2 linked regions of the Xanthocytophaga agilis genome follow. The protein of the gene in region 2 binds, or shares a complex with, the protein of the main gene of each other region. Links are inferred from orthologs where the notes say so. Each region holds a gene or a part of one and is shown on either strand. Other genes may lie near its edges.

Region 1 (9,351 bases), on a different replicon or contig from region 2:
CCGGTTGGCTGAGGTTGCACCAATACGCCATTGCTCACCTGTATACACAATCGTCAGAGAGGTGATTGTGCTTCCTGTATTGTTAGTAAATCCAGCCCCAATGGTTGGGGTAAGAGAACCTGAAAGCAATCCACCGAAGGCTCTGTCTGTTGCGCTTGCAGAACCAAAACTATACGTATCTCCGGCTGTTCCGGAGCCTGTCCCGGCAGTATAGATTGCATTGGCATTGGTACCACTTTCTGCAAATGTCCACCCTGTAGGAACGGCGGTGCCAGTTCCACTAATGGCCAGGCTATTAAAGTCTTGCGTATAAGCAGAGTTAAGCGTTGTAATGGATACTTGTGCCCAGGCAGTAAAACTACATAGCCAGAAACACAACAGCATAGCCACCCGCTTAGTAAGGGGTAAAAAATGTTGCATAAATTGTAAGTAAAGGTTTGTTGAAAATATATGTAAAAGTACTGAGGATGAATAGAAGAGATGTTTCCTCAAAGTTAAGTTTCAGAAAAAAAAAGAATATCTGCAATATGATTTAAAACTTTTTAAATCAGGCACTTCCACTATCAGCAGCTAGGCCTCTGTCAGAATTAGCAGGGTATAATCTTCTTTAATGTGAGGAACATTGAAAGTAGAAATGAATCGAAAAATAATAGCTATAGCATTAGACAATCTTTGTACTTAAACGAAATATATACGAACCCATAACTATAAAACAAAATCCCTCATTAGAGACTATCTAATAAGGGATTGTTTTTGTATTCTTTTCAGATAATTACTTCGCGTAATTTACAGAACGCATCTCCCGAATCACCGTAACTTTAATCTGACCCGGATATTGCATATCCTTTTCAATCTTCTGGGCTATCTCAAAAGAGAGGTTATTCGCCTTATCATCTGTTACATTTTCAGCATCTACCATAACACGTAATTCACGTCCTGCCTGAATCGCAAAACATTTTTGAACGCCATCAAAACTCACAGCCAACTCTTCCAGTTCTTTCAGACGTTTGATATACGATTCCATCACTTCACGACGAGCCCCGGGACGAGAACCGGAAATAGCATCACATGCTTGGATAACCGGCGATATCATTGCAGTCATCTCAATTTCATCGTGGTGAGCGCCGATAGCATTACATACATCCGGATGTTCCTTATATTTCTGAGCCAGTTCCATACCTAAGATAGCGTGTGGCAACTCAGGTTCTTCCGGCCATACTTTTCCAATATCATGTAGGAGTCCGGCACGTTTAGCCATCTTCGCATTTAATCCCAGTTCAGCAGCCATTGTGGCACACAGCTTAGCAACCTCACGTGAGTGCTGAAGCAGATTCTGTCCATAAGAAGAACGGAAACGCATCCGGCCAATCAGTTTAATCAATTCAGGGTGTATACCATGAATACCTAAATCTATTACAGTACGCTCTCCGATTTCAACAATCTCTTCTTCAATACTCTTGGTTGTCTTTGTTACAATTTCCTCAATGCGGGCAGGGTGAATACGACCATCCTGCACCAAACGGTGCAATGACAAACGGGCAATTTCACGACGCACCGGATCAAAACCAGATATAATGATTGCTTCAGGTGTATCGTCTACAATAATCTCTACTCCGGTAGCAGCTTCCAATGCCCGGATATTGCGACCTTCCCGACCAATAATCTTTCCTTTTACATCATCCGACTCAATGTTGAATATAGATACGGCATTCTCTATAGCTTGTTCAGCAGCAGTACGTTGAATAGTTTCTATAACTATCTTCTTGGCTTCTTTTGTAGCAGTTAGCTTAGCTTCTTCTACAATATTTTTAACATAAGTTGATGCTTTTGACTCAGCTTCACTTTTCAGTGTTTCAATCAACTGATTTCTGGCATCTTCCGCTTTCAGATTGGCGATTTTCTCCAATTGCTCAATTTGTGATGAACGCATTTTTTCAGCCTCATCACGCTTTTTTGTGGCAACTTCAAGCTGTTCGACTAAATCTGTTTTTAGCTTATCCAGTTCGTCTTCCTTGCGTTTAGTCTGCTCCAGTGCTTTAGAAACAGCTTGTTCCTTTTGCACCAGATTTTGCTCTCGCTGTTTTAGCTTACCTTCGTTCGTAATAATAATTTGCTTTTTCTTATTTGATTCCTCTTCAAACTCCGTTCTGAGCTTCAAAAAGTTTTCTTTTGCTTCCAGTATCTTATCCTTCTTGATAGTCTCTGCATGGATTTCCGCCTCCTTTATGATCAGGCGTGCTTTTTCGTCAATCTCTTCTTCACGTCTTTTCAGAGATTTCTTAGCAAAGATCCGAAACAGGACTAACCAAACTATTACACCGATGACTACCTCAACTACCAATGAGAGAATCAAAAAATTTGTATTAGACATTTTCCTTTTGTCTTTAAGTGAAACGTAGACCACATGTAAAGCACAGACAGGTACACTCTATGTACCCTTATGCTGTCTTTAAATGCAAATGCAGACAAACAGGCAGGAGAGATATAATAGAAGAACTCTATCTGTTAAGATGGATGGAGTAAATTTTGTAATGATACAATCTTTTGAGTAACTGTATTCTGTAATGTGTCTTTCTCGGCTTCGAGTTTAAATTTTTCCAACATGGCCACAAAACTTACCATAGACAGGATGTCTTGCTTGTCAGCCCGTGCCCCATAGTTTTCCCGAAACTCGCGGCAACGTTCATTTAGCTCTTTCCCTACTGCACGATATAATTCTTCTTCAGCAGCAGGAATCCGCAGTGGATATTCTTTATCTAAAATCTTTATCTTAATCGAAATAACCTCATCCATGCTGCGTTACGATTGACTCAGGTACGCAATACATTTATCAATATCTTGTATATAAGCTTCTATTTTTCCCTTCAACTCTGCAGTATCTTTAACATCTGCACCTATTGAATTTACAATTTTAGTAATATTAAATTGTTTTTGAAAATTGTTTTGTAGGGTTTCTTGCTTTTTTTGTAATTTTTTTATTAGATCTGCTTGCTGACGTACGTGTCCTCGCAGTTGTTCACGCTCCTCGTCTGCACGTTCTAACTGACGACGCAGATCATTCTTTTCTGCCAGTACCTCCTGCAACCGTTTTTCCAAAAGATCAAACTGTGCAATCAGGTCTTTGAGTTCCATAGGTTACTTACAGTGGAAAGAGTGTTGTTTTAGTAATATAATAAAATTTTCCGGGAGAATCTTTCTAAAATTGACTTCTCCCGGAATTTTGGTAACTATTTACCTCTGATTTCGGCTCCCAGTTCTTTTTCATACAATTGAATCAACTTCTGCATAGTCTTTTCAATTACTGTATCTGTCAATGTCTGGCTCTCATCCTGAAGTGTAAAGCTCACAGAATAGGATTTTTTACCTTCTCCCAGGTTTTGACCTTCGTATATGTCAAAAACATTTACTGCTTTAAGAAGTTTCTTCTCTGTACGCTCAGCCAACGCCTTAATTTCTTTAAATGAGAGTGATTTATCAATTACCAATGACAAGTCACGACGCACCTCTGGAAACTTCGGAATCTCAGCGAATACTACTTTTGGATTGTATTGCTTCAGTAAATACTCCCAATCAATATCAGCATAAAAGACAGGGACTTTAATATCCGCTGCTTTTGTGACACCCGGCTTCAATAAGCCTAATGATACGATCTCCCGTTTATTGACCTGATAACTCAATCCATAGGAATAGATAGAATTCTCTGTTTCTACACTATCAATATTCTTTACCTGCATCCGGTGTAGCAGTTGTAGTACTACAGCTGCCAGATCATGAAATGCTACAGGCTGACTTTTGCTAATCCAACTCTCCGTATGCTGATCACCTGTTATAAATATTGAAAGCCTTTTCTTCTCTATATACTTATCGTCTTTCTTATAGTAGATTTTACCAAACTCGAAGGTTTTCAAATCCTTCTGACGACGGTTAATATTATAAGCCAGCACTTCCAGCCCTGAGAATAACAACGATTGACGCATCACCATCAAATCTTCACTCAGATAATTCAGAATCTCTACATTCTCCCCATTGGCTATAGCAGGAAACTGCTGTACATAGAATGGCTTGGTTAGTGAATTGGTTAGAATCTCATGAAACCCTTTGGATGCCAACAGAGAAGTAATCTTTGCTTGTAAGGTATTTGGATCTGGTTCCGGAAACTGTGCCAGGAAGTCTGTATTCAGATTGTCTGACAGTTCAATATTGTCAATACCATAAATCCGCAGGATCTCCTCTACTATATCTGCTTCCCGTTGTACATCTACACGATAAGGAGGCACAGACACACGGAAACCTTCCTCGGTTTTATCCAGAATCTGAATATCCAGAGATTCAAGTGTCTTCCGGATGTAGGCATTTCCAAGTTCTTTACCAATCAACCGATTGATGTTTTTGTAAGTAACAGCAAACTCAAAGTTACCAATCGGTTCAGGGTAAAAATCTGTAACGGAAGACGCAATTTTGCCTCCAGCTACTTCCAGAATCAGCAAAGCTGCACGTTGTAATGTATATAGCTTCAGATTAGGGTCTGTACCACGTTCAAAGCGGAATGAGGCATCCGTTTTTAAACCATGGCGTTGCCCGGTCTTCCGAATCCAATCAGCAGAAAAATACGCAACTTCCAGAAAAACGTTAGTAGTTGTATCTTTGATTCCAGAATCCAACCCTCCCATTATTCCAGCAATGCCAACAGGCTTTTCTGCATCACAAATCATCAGATCTGTTGCGGATAACTTACGTTCTACCTTATCCAATGTTGTGAAAGGAGTTCCTTCTGGCAATGTTTTTACAATAATCTTATTCCCTGCTAATGCATTTGCATCATAGGCATGCATGGGTTGTCCTAACTCATGACAAATAAAGTTAGTTACATCAACCACATTATTGATCGGGTTCAATCCTATCGCCTCCAGTCGCTTGCGTAGCCAGTCTGGTGATGGACCTATCTTAACTCCTTCAATAGAAACTCCACAAAAACGAGGACAAGCCTCCTTATTCTCTACTAGTATCTCAACTAATGTAGTATCCTTTATAGCTGCAAATCCAGATACTTCTGGTAGAGTCATATCTCTATCCAGTAATGCTTTCAAATCACGAGCTACTCCTATATGCGAAGCTGCATCGGCCCGATTAGGTGTTAGCCCAATCTCAAATACATAATCCGGTTCAATATTGAAATACTTTGCAGCAGGTGTACCATTAGGCAAATCGGTCTGTAACACCAGTATCCCATCATGTGATGTTCCTATGCCTATTTCATCTTCTGCACAGATCATCCCCTCAGAAGGTTGTCCATATACCTTTCTCTTGTCGATGGTAAAAAGAGGTTTACCTTCTTTGTCATATAAGGTAGTACCAATGGTTGCGACTATCACCTTTTGTCCTGCATCCACATTAGCAGCACCACAAACAATAGTTGAAGGAGTGTCTGTACCAATATCTACTGTTGTCAGACTAAGTTTTTTGTCCTTTACTTCAAATCGCTCACAGGTTAGTACTTCTCCTACAACAAATCCACGTAATCCACCTGGAATAGGCTGTATCTCATCAATATGCTCCACCTCCAATCCTGACCGAGTCAGGAGCTTTTCAATTTCTTCAGGAGACTCAGGAAGGTCAATGTATTGCTTAAGCCAGTTAAGGGAAATTTTCATATACGATTTTTTACTAAAATTGAAGCAGCAAAAGTAAAAAAATTATTATGCAGTTCCGATGGAAATTAAAATAGCTGAAATATATACATCTGCAAAACTAAAACCATAGCAAACTATGACAAAATTTATTGACCTCCGAAGTGATACGGTAACACGCCCAACAAAAGAAATGCGTGAGGTTATGTTTTCAGCCATCGTTGGCGATGATGTGTATGGTGAAGATCCAACTGTAAATGCCTTGGAGGAAAAGGCGGCACAATTGTTTGGTATGGAAGCTGGTTTATTCTGCCCTTCCGGAACAATGACTAATCAAATTGCCATCAAGGTACATACACAGCCTGGAGATGAAGTAATCTGTGATAAACTTTCGCATATTTACAATTATGAAGGAGGAGGTATCGCCTTTAACTCTGGAGCTTCTATCCGTTTGCTCGATGGTCAGAGAGGAATATTTACAGCAGAGCAGGTAATAGCTAATATTAACGGAGATGATATTCATTTCCCCCAGACAGCATTGGTAGAAATAGAAAATACAGTAAACAAAGGAGGAGGGTGTTATTATACAACAGACCAAATAGCAGAGATAAATAAGGTTTGTAAGCAGTACAATCTTCCACTTCATATGGATGGAGCAAGGCTGTTTAATGCCCTGGTTGAAACCAATCAGACAACTAAAGAAATTGGAAGCTATTTTGATACAATTTCCATTTGCCTTTCTAAAGGTTTGGGTACACCTGTCGGATCTGTATTAGTAGGAACAAAAGCACATATAGCAAAAGCCAGACGTATCCGTAAGGTATTTGGAGGAGCATGGAGACAAGCTGGTTATCTGGCAGCTGCTGGTATTTATGCTTTAGATAATCATGTAACACGTCTGAAAGAAGATCATCAAAGAGCAAGGGATCTTGAAAGAACCCTAAATGATTTACCTTATGTTACGTCCATACTACCTGTTCAGACTAACATTGTTATCTTCACATTGCCTTCGTCAGAAATCACCCAAAAGTTACTTCATTATATGAAAGCCAATGAAATTCTGGCTTCAGCATTTGGAAAGGAACAAATACGTTTTGTAACACATCTTGATTTTGATGACGAAATGCTCACAAAAGTTTCTGAAGTATTGCATAAAGCTACTGTTTAAGATTTCACACATAAAAAAGAAGCCTCATTGAAGAATGAGGCTTCTTTTTATAATTATGCTTCGTCTTCTACAATCTCTTTCGCTTCTTTAGCCTCTTCCGGAGTCAAAGGTTCCTCAGCCACATCAGCGCCTTCTTTGAATTTCTTCCGAATTTTACCTTCAATCTCAACTGCTAGTTCAGGATTGTCTTCCAACATCTTTTTCACAGCATCACGGCCTTGTCCGATCTTGCTTCCTTCATAAGAGAACCAAGAACCAGATTTATTGATGATGCTAAGCTCTACACCTAAATCTATAATTTCACCAATTTTTGAGATACCCTCACCATACATAATATCAAACTCTACCACTTTGAAAGGAGGTGCCAGTTTATTCTTCACAACCTTCACTTTGGTACGGTTACCAATCACATTGTCAGCACCTTCTTTGATCTGCCCAATTCTACGGATATCCATACGAACTGAGGCGTAGAATTTCAATGCGTTACCACCAGTAGTTGTTTCCGGACTACCAAACATAACCCCAATCTTATCACGCAACTGGTTAATAAAGATGCAACAACAATTTGTTTTATTAATTGTACCAGTCAGTTTTCTCAATGCCTGAGACATCAAACGTGCTTGTAAGCCCATTTTGCTATCTCCCATTTCACCTTCCAGTTCACCTCTGGGCACCAATGCAGCAACAGAGTCAATCACGATGATATCTATGGCTCCTGAGCTAATCAGGTTCTCTGCAATTTCTAAGGCTTGCTCACCATTATCTGGCTGAGCTATATATAGGTTACTAACATCAATACCTAGTTTCTCAGCATACACACGATCAAAAGCATGCTCTGCATCGATGAATGCAGCAAGTCCGCCAGCTTTCTGTGCCTCTGCAATACAATGCATCGTCAAAGTTGTTTTCCCTGAAGATTCCGGTCCAAAAATCTCAACAATACGTCCGCGAGGTACGCCACTAATTCCCAAAGCAATATCCAAACCGATAGAGCCTGTAGAAATTGTAGCAATATCCATAATTTTATTCTCACTCAACTTCATCACCGTACCCTTGCCATATGCCTTGTCCAACTTCTCAATGGTGGTTTGCAGAGCTTTAAGTTTTGCTAGTTTGTCATCTGCTGACTTATCTTTTTCTGCCATTTGTATAGGTCTTTTAATCGTGAAAGTTTCTTATTGCGAATGCAAGGTATGTATTATTTTTAATAATACCAATATCGAGTAAAATAATTTTTTAATTATAAATGGTTATTAAAATTTGACATAAAATATACATTTTTGATAATCAGACAATTGTCACAAATAAAAAAAGAAGGTGTTCTATCTATAAAAACGTTCAGTTGGTGACTATATTTTTCTGTCTCTCAAATAAGAACGACTTTATCATTCAGGCATTCAAAAGTATCTTTTATCTTTAACTCAAAAATAACATCTTTTTAGACTAAAGGCTTCTGAGTTTATATAAATTTTAACAACTGTGAAACGAAAATTAAAAAGAGCAGGTCTTATTTTAGTAGGTATACTTTTAATCATGATTGTATGGAATCTACAATTAATCATTTACGGACTAGGACAACTTAAAGGACAATTAACTATTGTTTGGAATGCACGCCCCATAACTGAGGTAATGCAGGATAAGAGTTTTCCGGATTCATTAAAAACAAAACTAGCACTTATACAGGAGATACGAAGCTTTGCTATAGATTCATTGGGTATTAATGAGTCCGATAACTATACTACCTTATTTGATCAGAAAGGTAAGACGCTGATGTGGGTTGTAACGGCATGCGATCCATATGAATTAAAGCCTCACCAATGGGAGTACTCGTTTCTGGGAAGTATGCCTTACAAAGGGTTCTTTGACTCATTGAAGGCAGTAAAAGAGGAAAAGATCTGGAAAGGAAAAGGTCTGGACACAGACATTGGCACAGCAGCAGGCTGGAGCACATTGGGATGGTTCAAGGATCCTATTCTGAGTAGCATGCTTTATCGTCAGCCAGGTAGCCTATCCAATCTGATTATTCATGAACTAACGCATGGTACTCTCTTTATTAAAGATAACATAGAATATAATGAAAACCTTGCTGACTTTGTAGGAGACGAGGGAGCCAAGCTTTTTCTAATTCATAAATATGGAAAAGAATCTCCTGAGTATACCAAATACACATCCAGAAAAATATATCGTGAAAAGCACTATTCCCATATTCTGCGGGGATCTCAGCAACTGGATAGCCTTTATAAGACTTTTACCAATAAACTAACAACTCAGCAAAAGGATACATTAAAATTCAGACTTATTCGTCAGATTATTCAGTCGGAAGATACAATAACAGTGAATGGGAAACCCAATCCATTAGGGTGGGAGGGACCTCTGCCTAATAATACTTTCTTTATGGAATACATCAGGTATCGGGCAAAACAGAATCAATTTGAAGAAGAATTTCGTACAAAATTCAACTCTGACTTTAAGAGATATTTTGCATATCTGAAGAAGAAATATCCTAAAGAGAGTATGCTATAGTGTAATTTTAATGAGACCTGCTCTATAAAACAA
Region 2 (9,313 bases):
TGACTTTATGTAAAATCTTTAAATTAATCCTTCCCAAATAAGAAAAGGTAAGTCTGTATCACCTGATATTTCAATAAGATTTTCTTATATTAAAATCAGGCAAACAGGTTATATTTCAAAATGCAATAAATTGCACGGAAACCATCTTTCCAGTTTATCTTTTTCCCTTCTGCATAAGTACGTCCATAATAAGATATACCTACTTCATAAATGCGAACATTAGGGATACGAGCCACTTTTGCTGTTACTTCCGGCTCAAAACCAAACCGGTTTTCTTTCAGCTTAATTGCCTGAATCATATCTGTACGAAAGAGCTTATAGCATGTTTCCATATCTGTCAGGTTCAAGTTGGTAAACATATTGGATAAAAATGTCAGGAACTTGTTACCAATAGTATGCCAAAAGAATAAAATACGGTGTGGATTTCCGCCCATAAAGCGAGAACCAAATACTATGTCTGCAAATCCTTCCAGAACAGGTTGTAAAAGAATATTATATTCCCGCGGATCATACTCTAAATCCGCATCCTGAATAATTACATATTCACCGGTTGCTTTACTGATCCCTGTATGCAGGGCGGCTCCTTTGCCTTTGTTTACTTCGTGTTTAAAATACGTAATAGGTAGATCTGGATTTTCTCGTTGATAATTCAGAATAGACTCTTCTGTGTTATCTTTTGAACAGTCATTAATAATGATGACCTCTTTTTCAATGTTGTTGAGTAATTGTACCGCTTTGATTTTATTTAAAATGAAGTGAATAGTTCTCCCTTCATTATATGCCGGAATAACAATAGATAGTTTGGTAATGGTCGTTGTTTGCACAGAAAATAAGGTTTAATAAGCAAGAATGATGCTATTTATAGTCAAATTATGTAAAAGTAAATAATACTTTTGCAATTCTAGTGCATATTCCTTAAAAAAAGAATTGCACAAAAACAATACTCTTGTTTATTAGACTATTATGCAATGATATCTTTGTTCAATACAACCTTGTTATTTATTTCTATGGATTTTTACTATATATTTCAAAAACGTGCCTGACCTGAGAAAAATATATATAGTTTCCTATCTATTATATACGATAATAACTAAATTTTAGATTCACAGGTAGTAAGATACTGTTTCGCTTACTTACTAGACAGGAAGTTAATAGCATAGAAAATTAAGACGTATCTATCCATTATAAGACACCTGATACTAAATAAGCTACTATTTTCAGGATATATTTTATTTAGAAATAATAAGGAAACTCAAAAACAACTTTGTTTTATATATCAGTTTAGCCTACTATATTCATTGTAACAATTTTCAAGCATATCTCTGCTTACTGGACTTTTTATTCTACCCTGCACTGCCTACCTTTGCTCTTTCGCTTATTTTGTTTTCATACTAATTCTCTTTTCATTGAGCAAAGATCTTGTTTTTGGCATTCGGGCTGTGATTGAAACCATCCGGGCTGGTAAGGAAATAGACAAATTATTGGTACAGCGGGATCTGAGCACGGCCGGAAACCTGGCGGAATTACTACAGGCTGCGCATGAGTTTAATGTTCCTATATCTCGTGTACCTAAAGAGCGCCTGGACCGTGTTACTCGCAAAAATCATCAGGGCGTGATTGCATTTGTATCAGCTGTAAATTATGCTAAACTTCACAATGTCATCAGTGATGTATATGAGCGTGGGTTGGTGCCTTTGATCTTGATTTTGGACCGGGTAACTGATGTACGTAACTTTGGTGCTATAGCCCGTACTGCCGAGTGTGCTGGTGCGCATGCTATTGTTATTCCTGCTAAAGGAGCTGCCCAAATCAATGCGGATGCTGTCAAAACATCTTCAGGTGCACTGAATTTTATTCCGGTTTGTCGGGAAGAAAGTTTAGTAAGAACTGTCTCTTTTCTGCAAGAATCCGGATTACAGGTAATAGGATGTACAGAAAAAGCTGAAAAGTTATTATATGAAGTAGATCTTACTGTTCCTACAGCTATCATTATGGGATCAGAGGAAGATGGCATTACCAACGAACTGATTCGTAAAGTAGACACATTGGTCAAAATTCCTGAAGCTGGCCAAATTTCTTCTCTGAATGTTTCTGTTGCTGCCGGAGTAATGATTTATGAAGCAATACGTCAACGATTAAGATAGAAATTAGCAGAGCCAAGTAGTCTCCATGATCAGGAGACTATTTCATTACTAAGTGCATTTTAGCTTGTTGAGAGGCTCAAGCTGCAACTTGTCTGTGAAGAGGGTCCTGATTTAATAGATCTGCCATAGAATTATATAGTAAGGGCGCCTCAGACAACATTTCTGTTGGATTCTCAAAGAATGTTTCAACGGCTACCGCAAATAACTCGGCAACATTTGTACCTGCATATTTTCGCAACACAGATTCCTCTCCTGACTGTATCTTCCTATATTCCACTTTAGCCTGTAAAAAAAACTCCTGTACGTGTTCTGGTGCCAGGAAGTCCTCACCGTATTGACGGTTTTCGAGTAATAGTGCATGTGCCATTTCATGTAAGCCTACATTGAGGGCATCCGTTGGATAAAAATAGCCTTCCACAAAATGTTTCCATGATAATACGATGATCCCTCCTGCATTTACTTCGCCTACATGATAATCCCGGTTAAGCAGTGAATAATATTTGTCAGGATACAAAATAATCGTGTTAAAATGGGATAGATACACAGGTGAGAGACCAAATGTCAGTTGCACAGCACAGGCGGCTATCAATATTTTCATTTCCTCTGTGATTTCGAGTTTACCCCGTGAGATAAATTCTTTCTCTTGTAAAAATGTAGCTACCCTCAGATTAAATATTTGTTTCTTGTCAGGTGTCAGTTGTCGGTAGTACGCAAAGTTTTTCTCCAGAATAGTATCATTTAGAGAGAGTGTTTGTCTACTAACATGTTTCGTACGGACTTGTGTCCACCAGTAACCTCCAATTATCGCCACCAGCACACCAAAAATAATGGGTATCATAGAATCGGTATATTGTTAAAAAATGTTCATATAGTAAGCATCAAGCTGACTATATTTTTATGTAGATGCTGTAATCTAAAAAAAAGTAAGCGTGATACCATAAGTGGCATCACGCTTATCTGTAAGAATTCAGGAATTTCTTTATTTATTAGGATATCTTAACTGATTCCTCCAAACTGTCGCAGGAAGCGTATATCATTCTCACTAAATAAACGCAGATCCCGTACCTGATATAATAAGTTTGTAATCCGTTCGATGCCCATACCAAAAGCAAATCCGGTATATTTCTCAGCATCGATGCCACAGTTGGTAAGAACATTTGGATCAACCATACCTGAACCCAGAATTTCTACCCAACCTGTATGCTTACACATCTGGCAACCATCTCCTTTACAAATAAGACAGGATATATCCATTTCAGCACTTGGCTCTGTGAATGGGAAATAAGAAGCACGGAAACGCACCTTCACATCATTGCCAAACATCTCCTTCACGAAATAGTAAAGCGTATTTTTCAGATCTCGGAAACTAACATTGGTATCTATATAAAGACCTTCTACCTGATGAAAGAAGCAATGTGCTCTGGCTGAAATGGCTTCATTGCGATACACACGACCTGGCATAATAGCACGGATTGGCGGTTTTTGTTTTTCCATCAAACGCACTTGCACACCAGATGTATGTGTCCGTAATAGTAGGTCATCTGCTGGGTTATCTGTTTTCCGAATAAAAAACGTATCCTGCATTTCACGGGCAGGGTGATTTTCGGCAAAGTTCAAGGCGGCAAAGTTGTGCCAGTCATCTTCAATTTCAGGGCCATCCGCAACAGCAAATCCCATTCTGCCAAAAATCTCTATAATACGATTACGTACCAGCGTCAATGGATGTACAGACCCCAGTTCGTTTGGATATACAGGTAGTGTAAGATCAACAGGTGCTGCTTGTTGAGCGGATAAGCTTTGCTCTTCAATCCATGCCTGCTTTTCCTTAAACTTATTTTCAGCCAGATTCTTAAGTGTATTTAATTCTGCTCCCATTGCCCGGCGATCTTCTGCAGGAATGGTTTTCATGCCTTCAAACAATTCGGCAATTACACTTTTTCGGCTTATATAAGCCATCCGGAATTGTTCCAGTTGGTCTGCAGAATCAATTTGGGCGTCTTCGATCTGTTGTCGAATGTCCTTAATGCGGTCTAACATATAAAGTTTCGGATTTGACTATAATCAGGCTGATATCAAAAATAGTACAAACGGATGTGTCCATTAGTAGTATTTGTTTCGCAAAGATAATAGTCCGGGTATGAAATCGTATTCTTTCTATGCAAAAACCTGTAAATTATCCACAATAAACACCTATATGATTTACAAAAAACATTGTTTTTTATGGGATTATCTTTTTATTTTGCGTCCCTTTCTGTGTAAAAACAAAAGGTGACCCTATTTTTCGGGAAAGTATATTTTGCTAAATCAGAAATAACGTCTCATTATTTATTTTTAATCACCTATTTTAATTGTCAACGAATGGCAGTAATTGGTAAAATCAGAGAAAAAGCAGGCTGGGCAATCGGATTGATTGCTTTAGGATTAGGCCTTTTTATTGTCGGTGCCGACTTTTTTGGCCCCAAATCAAATCTGTTCAGTAATGATGCCGAAGTTGGAAAAATTGCGGGTCATGGCATTAGTGCTAAAGAATTTGAGGCTGAAGTGGAACAGATAAAAGCCACTATGGCAATGCAAGGGCAGAATCCAACAGAGCAACAACTGCAACAAATTCGTGAACAGGTATGGCAGGATATGATTTTCCGTTATGCATACCAGCCACAGTTTGAAAAACTGGGCATTGGCTTGTCTCCAGAAGAGCGGGATGATATGATTGCAGGAGATAACATTCATACCAGCATCAAACAAACTCAAGTATTCCAAAATGCATCAGGCCAGTTTGATAGGACTATGCTGGATCGTTACCTGGATTACATAGAGTCAGACTCTGCCCGTCCTCAGGATAAGCAATTATGGGAAAACTTTATCGTAAACCAACTGCCTCAAATGCGTATGCGTGAGAAGTATGACAATCTGTTACGTACTTCCTTATATGTTACACAGGCAGAAGCACAGCATGAGTATGAAGCACAAGTTGCCAAAGTTGATGCTAAATACATATATGTTCCTTATTATTCTATTCCTGATTCTACTATCAAGGTTTCTGATGATGAATTAAAAACGTATTTGAGTGCACATAAGAATCAGTACAAAGGAGATGAAACTCGCAGTCTTAAATATGTGACTTTCCCTATCATGCCTTCTGCTAAAGATAGCGCTGACCTGAAAAGTCAATTGGTGGATCTTGCTAAACAGCTGGCTGTTGCACCAAACGATTCATCTTTTGCTATTGCTGAATCAGAAATTGAAGTTCCAGGTAATGGTTCCTATCAGGTAATTGGGGCACTGCCTCAGGAAATTCAGAATACGATCTCTACCTTAATACCAGGTTCTATTAATGGGCCTTTTCAGGATGGTAACGAATACTACATCTTTAAATATGATGGAGCAAAAGATGATAGCATTCCTTCATTACGCGCCAGCCATATTTTATTTAATTTACCTAAAGGTGCCTCAGATTCAGTAAAAGCCCAAACTCGTAAACAAGCTGAAGATGTATTGAAACAAATCAAAGATGGAGCTAGTTTTGAAGCCCTAGCACAACAATATGGTTCTGATGGTACTGCGCAACGTGGAGGGGACTTGGGTTGGTTTTCTAAGAATGGGCAAATGGTAAAGGAGTTCGAAGGACCTATATTTAGCTTTAACGGATCTGGCTTGCTTCCAAACCTTGTCGAAACTGAGTATGGTTATCATATAGTGAAAGTAACTCAACCTAAGACATACAAGAAATACAAAGTTGCTGTTATCCGTAAGTCTATCGTACCTAGTGAGGCTACTCGAAATGAAGTATATCGTAAAGCCAGTGCAATCGGCAGTCAGGCTAAAGATATTGCTTCATTTGAAGAGGCTGTAAAGAAAGATCCTACTTTATCTGCTTACACTGCGGATCGTCTTCAGCCACAAGCTACCAGCATCAATACACTGGTTAATGCAAGATCTATTGTACAGTGGGCATTTAAAGATGATACAAAAGTAGGAACTGTTTCAACAGAATTGTTTGAACTGGATAATCCAAACCAGTATGTAATAGCTGTATTAACTGGTAAAAGTGAAAAAGGATCTCCTTCTGTAGACGCATATCGGGCTGAACTAACCAATAAGGTTCGTAATCAGAAAAAAGCAGAACAGATCATAAGCAAGTTGGGTGATCTATCTGGAACATTGGATGCTATTGCTCAGAAATATGGTGCACAAGCTCAGGTGTTGACAGGTACAGATATTACAATGGGATCTAATTCTTTACCAAGTGTGGGAATGGAACCTGCGGCCCTGGGTAAAGCATTTGGTTTGAAAGTTGGTCAGAAAAGTAAGGCTATCAAAGGTGAGAATGGTGTGATTGTAATGGAAGTTACTAAACAAACTCCTGCTCCTCAGATCGCAGATTATACACAATATAAGACGCAACTGAAACAAAATAAGAGCTTCTCTGTCACCTATCTGGCTGGTGAAGCTATCAAGGAAGATGCAGATATCGAAGATTTGAGATATAAATTCTATTAATAGCCTGTATTATCTACTATGATTTAAAACCTTGCTTCACCAGAAAGCAAGGTTTTTTTATTTCTACAGATATAGCTCAGAAATGTAGTTTATTAAAAAGCTTCTGTTTACTGAACAAATCATCGTATTTTTATGGAGAGTCAGATCTGTAAGGTCATACAAGGGTTAATCAAATTATTATATATTCACAATGAGACATTACCTTCTGCTTTGTATCAGCTTTTTATTTTCAATACCAACTTTGTTTGCCCAGAATGATAAATCCTTATTATGGGAGATATCAGGGAAAGGAATCACTAAGCCTTCCTATATTTTTGGAACAATACATATATTGTGTGCATCAGACCTGGTAATTACTAACAATCTTAAGATTGCCTTTAACAAGTCTGAACAACTTTATTTGGAATTGGATATGGATGATCCAGGTATGTTGCTTCAGATGATGCAACATATGACCATGAAAGATGGTATAACTCTAAAGTCATTGGTTTCAGAGGCAGATTACACTATCGTATCTACCTTCTTTCAGAAGAAAACAGGCATGTCAATAGATATGTTGGCTGGAACCAAGCCATTTTTTATTATGAGTTTGGTTTTGCCTTCTACCATGAGTTGTCAGACAGCCTCATGGGAAACTTCATTAATGTCACTGGCGCAGGAGCAAAAGATTGAGACATACGGACTGGAGACTTTACAAGATCAATTGGCAGTTATTGATCAGATCTCCTATAAAGATCAGGCTTCAATGCTACTAGAGACTTTGAAAGATACTATCCAATCACAAAAAGAAAATCAAAAACTTATAAACCTATACAAAGATCAGGATATAGATGGTATGCAGAAATCTATTGCAGAGGCATCTCAGGCAACCTCCAAGTATGAACGTATACTGCTAACAGACCGAAATAACCGATGGATACCACTTATTACCAAAATTGCCACAGAGAGGCCTACTTTTTTTGCTGTAGGTGCAGGACATCTGGGAGGAAAAAAAGGAGTGATACAACTATTGCGTAAAGCAGGCTACCAAATAAAACCTGTAAAGTTATAGTTAAAAAAGCTGCTAATTTTCTACTTAGTATGTGCAAATATCATTGAAAGTCAACACTTTTGTTTTTCATCACTTCAACCCTAACACCTATGAAATCAGTAAGTGCTTTTTTGACCTGTGCAGGTCTTTTCCTTCTATTACTATCAACTAATACAATTGCACAATCTGTGAAATTGACAAAGGTTTGGGAAACCGATACTACTGTCACTACTCCTGAATCAGTATTTTATGATAACAAGACAAATACCATTTATGTGTCTTGTATCAATGGGGGACCCGCTCCTGAAAATTCAAAAAGTTTTATTGCCAAGGTAAGTCCTGATGGCAAAGTCCTTCAGCGAATCACAGAAGGACTAAACTCAACCAAGGGATTGATTGTAAGTGGCAATAAAATTTATGTAACAGAGATATTTAAACTGGTAGAAATAGATCTGAAAACAGGGAAGGTTAGTAAGAAATACGATGTGCCAGAAGCAAAATTTTTGAATGATGTGACCGCTGATGAAAGTGGAATGGTGTACTTTACAGATATGCGAAACAATCGCATCTGGATGTTACACAATGGTATGATTATGAAGGTAAGCGAAGGCGGACCATTAAATAATCCAAATGGACTTTTGTATGAGAAAGGAAAGCTGCTGGTTGGAAATGGAGATGGAAAGATTTTGGCATATGATATAAAGACCAAGCAGTATACTACTCTTGCAGAAGGTATGGGTGGAATAGATGGATTGGTATCTGATGGAAAGAAGGGGTATTTTGCTTCTGAATGGCGTGGTAAAATCTGGCATGTGACACCTGATGGAAAAATTGAGCTACTGCATGATACAGTGGATCAAAAAATAAATACAGCTGACATCGACTATATCCCTTCTAAAAAGACTTTGCTGGTACCAACATTCTTTGTTAATAAAGTACTGGCATTTAAAGTAGATTGAATTAAATAGCTTAGTACTGTTAAAGATAACCTCTTCATTGTGGAGAGGTTATCTTTTTATAGATGGACAATCTTTTGTATCAATAGGGTTTGTTATATAAAGATCGTATTTTTGAGAAAAATTCTTCCTTCTTCTCAACAAACTCCCATTCCAATCGAATGCAGCGTCCTTTCATCGTCGGTATTACAGGTGGTAGCGGTTCCGGCAAGACATATTTTCTGAATAGCCTATTAAAATCCTTTTCCTCAGAGGAGATTTGTTTAATTTCTCAGGATAACTATTACCGACCATTAGAACAGCAACAACTGGATTCTAATGGCGTACAAAACTTTGATCTTCCTGAAGCCATCGATCATCAGCTCTTTGGCTATCATGTAATGGGTCTGAGAGAGGGACGTACAATTCAACAAAAGGAATATACTTTTAACAAAAAGGATATAGAACCTCAGATGCTTACCTTCCAACCTGCTCCTATTATAGTGGTAGAAGGTTTGTTTGTGTTGTATTATCCTGAAGTAGCCAATCTATTGGATTTAAAGATCTTCATTGACGCTAAAGAACATATCAAATTGAAGCGTCGTATCTTTCGGGATAACACAGAAAGAGGATATGACCTCACAGATGTTTTATACAGACTTGAGCACCATATCGTACCTGCTTATGAGAAGTACATAGCTCCC

Evidence for each region.
Region 1: the proteins of pheS (region 2) and pheT are in contact, whole or in part, in a crystal structure (PDB 6P24), measured with the Escherichia coli proteins. The link is inferred for Xanthocytophaga agilis from one-to-one orthologs.

The regions. Positions count from the first base shown.
Region 1 is NZ_JASJOU010000006.1:366,738-376,088, reverse strand. The notes cover bases 2,940-5,958. They hold pheT (phenylalanine--tRNA ligase subunit beta), read right to left. Parts: upstream 5,652-5,958; coding sequence 3,228-5,651; downstream 2,940-3,227. Other genes in these bases: ltaE (low-specificity L-threonine aldolase), read left to right, coding at 5,767-5,958; QNI22_RS19670 (hypothetical protein), read right to left, coding at 2,940-3,132. Outside these bases: QNI22_RS19685 (Ig-like domain-containing protein), read right to left, coding at 1-420; rny (ribonuclease Y), read right to left, coding at 773-2,371; QNI22_RS19675 (cell division protein ZapA), read right to left, coding at 2,506-2,793; more of QNI22_RS19670, read right to left, coding at 2,800-2,939; more of ltaE, read left to right, coding at 5,959-6,795; recombinase RecA, read right to left, coding at 6,849-7,940; QNI22_RS19650 (aminopeptidase), read left to right, coding at 8,275-9,318.
Region 2 is NZ_JASJOU010000005.1:535,972-545,284, forward strand. The notes cover bases 2,162-5,142. They hold pheS (phenylalanine--tRNA ligase subunit alpha), read right to left. Parts: upstream 4,182-5,142; coding sequence 3,141-4,181; downstream 2,162-3,140. Other genes in these bases: QNI22_RS17980 (zinc-dependent peptidase), read right to left, coding at 2,221-2,982; QNI22_RS17990 (peptidylprolyl isomerase), read left to right, coding at 4,503-5,142. In the rest of the region: QNI22_RS17970 (glycosyltransferase family 2 protein), read right to left, coding at 96-824; 23S rRNA (guanosine(2251)-2'-O)-methyltransferase RlmB, read left to right, coding at 1,407-2,144; more of QNI22_RS17990, read left to right, coding at 5,143-6,644; QNI22_RS17995 (TraB/GumN family protein), read left to right, coding at 6,835-7,695; QNI22_RS18000 (SMP-30/gluconolactonase/LRE family protein), read left to right, coding at 7,785-8,633; QNI22_RS18005 (uridine kinase family protein), read left to right, coding at 8,792-9,313.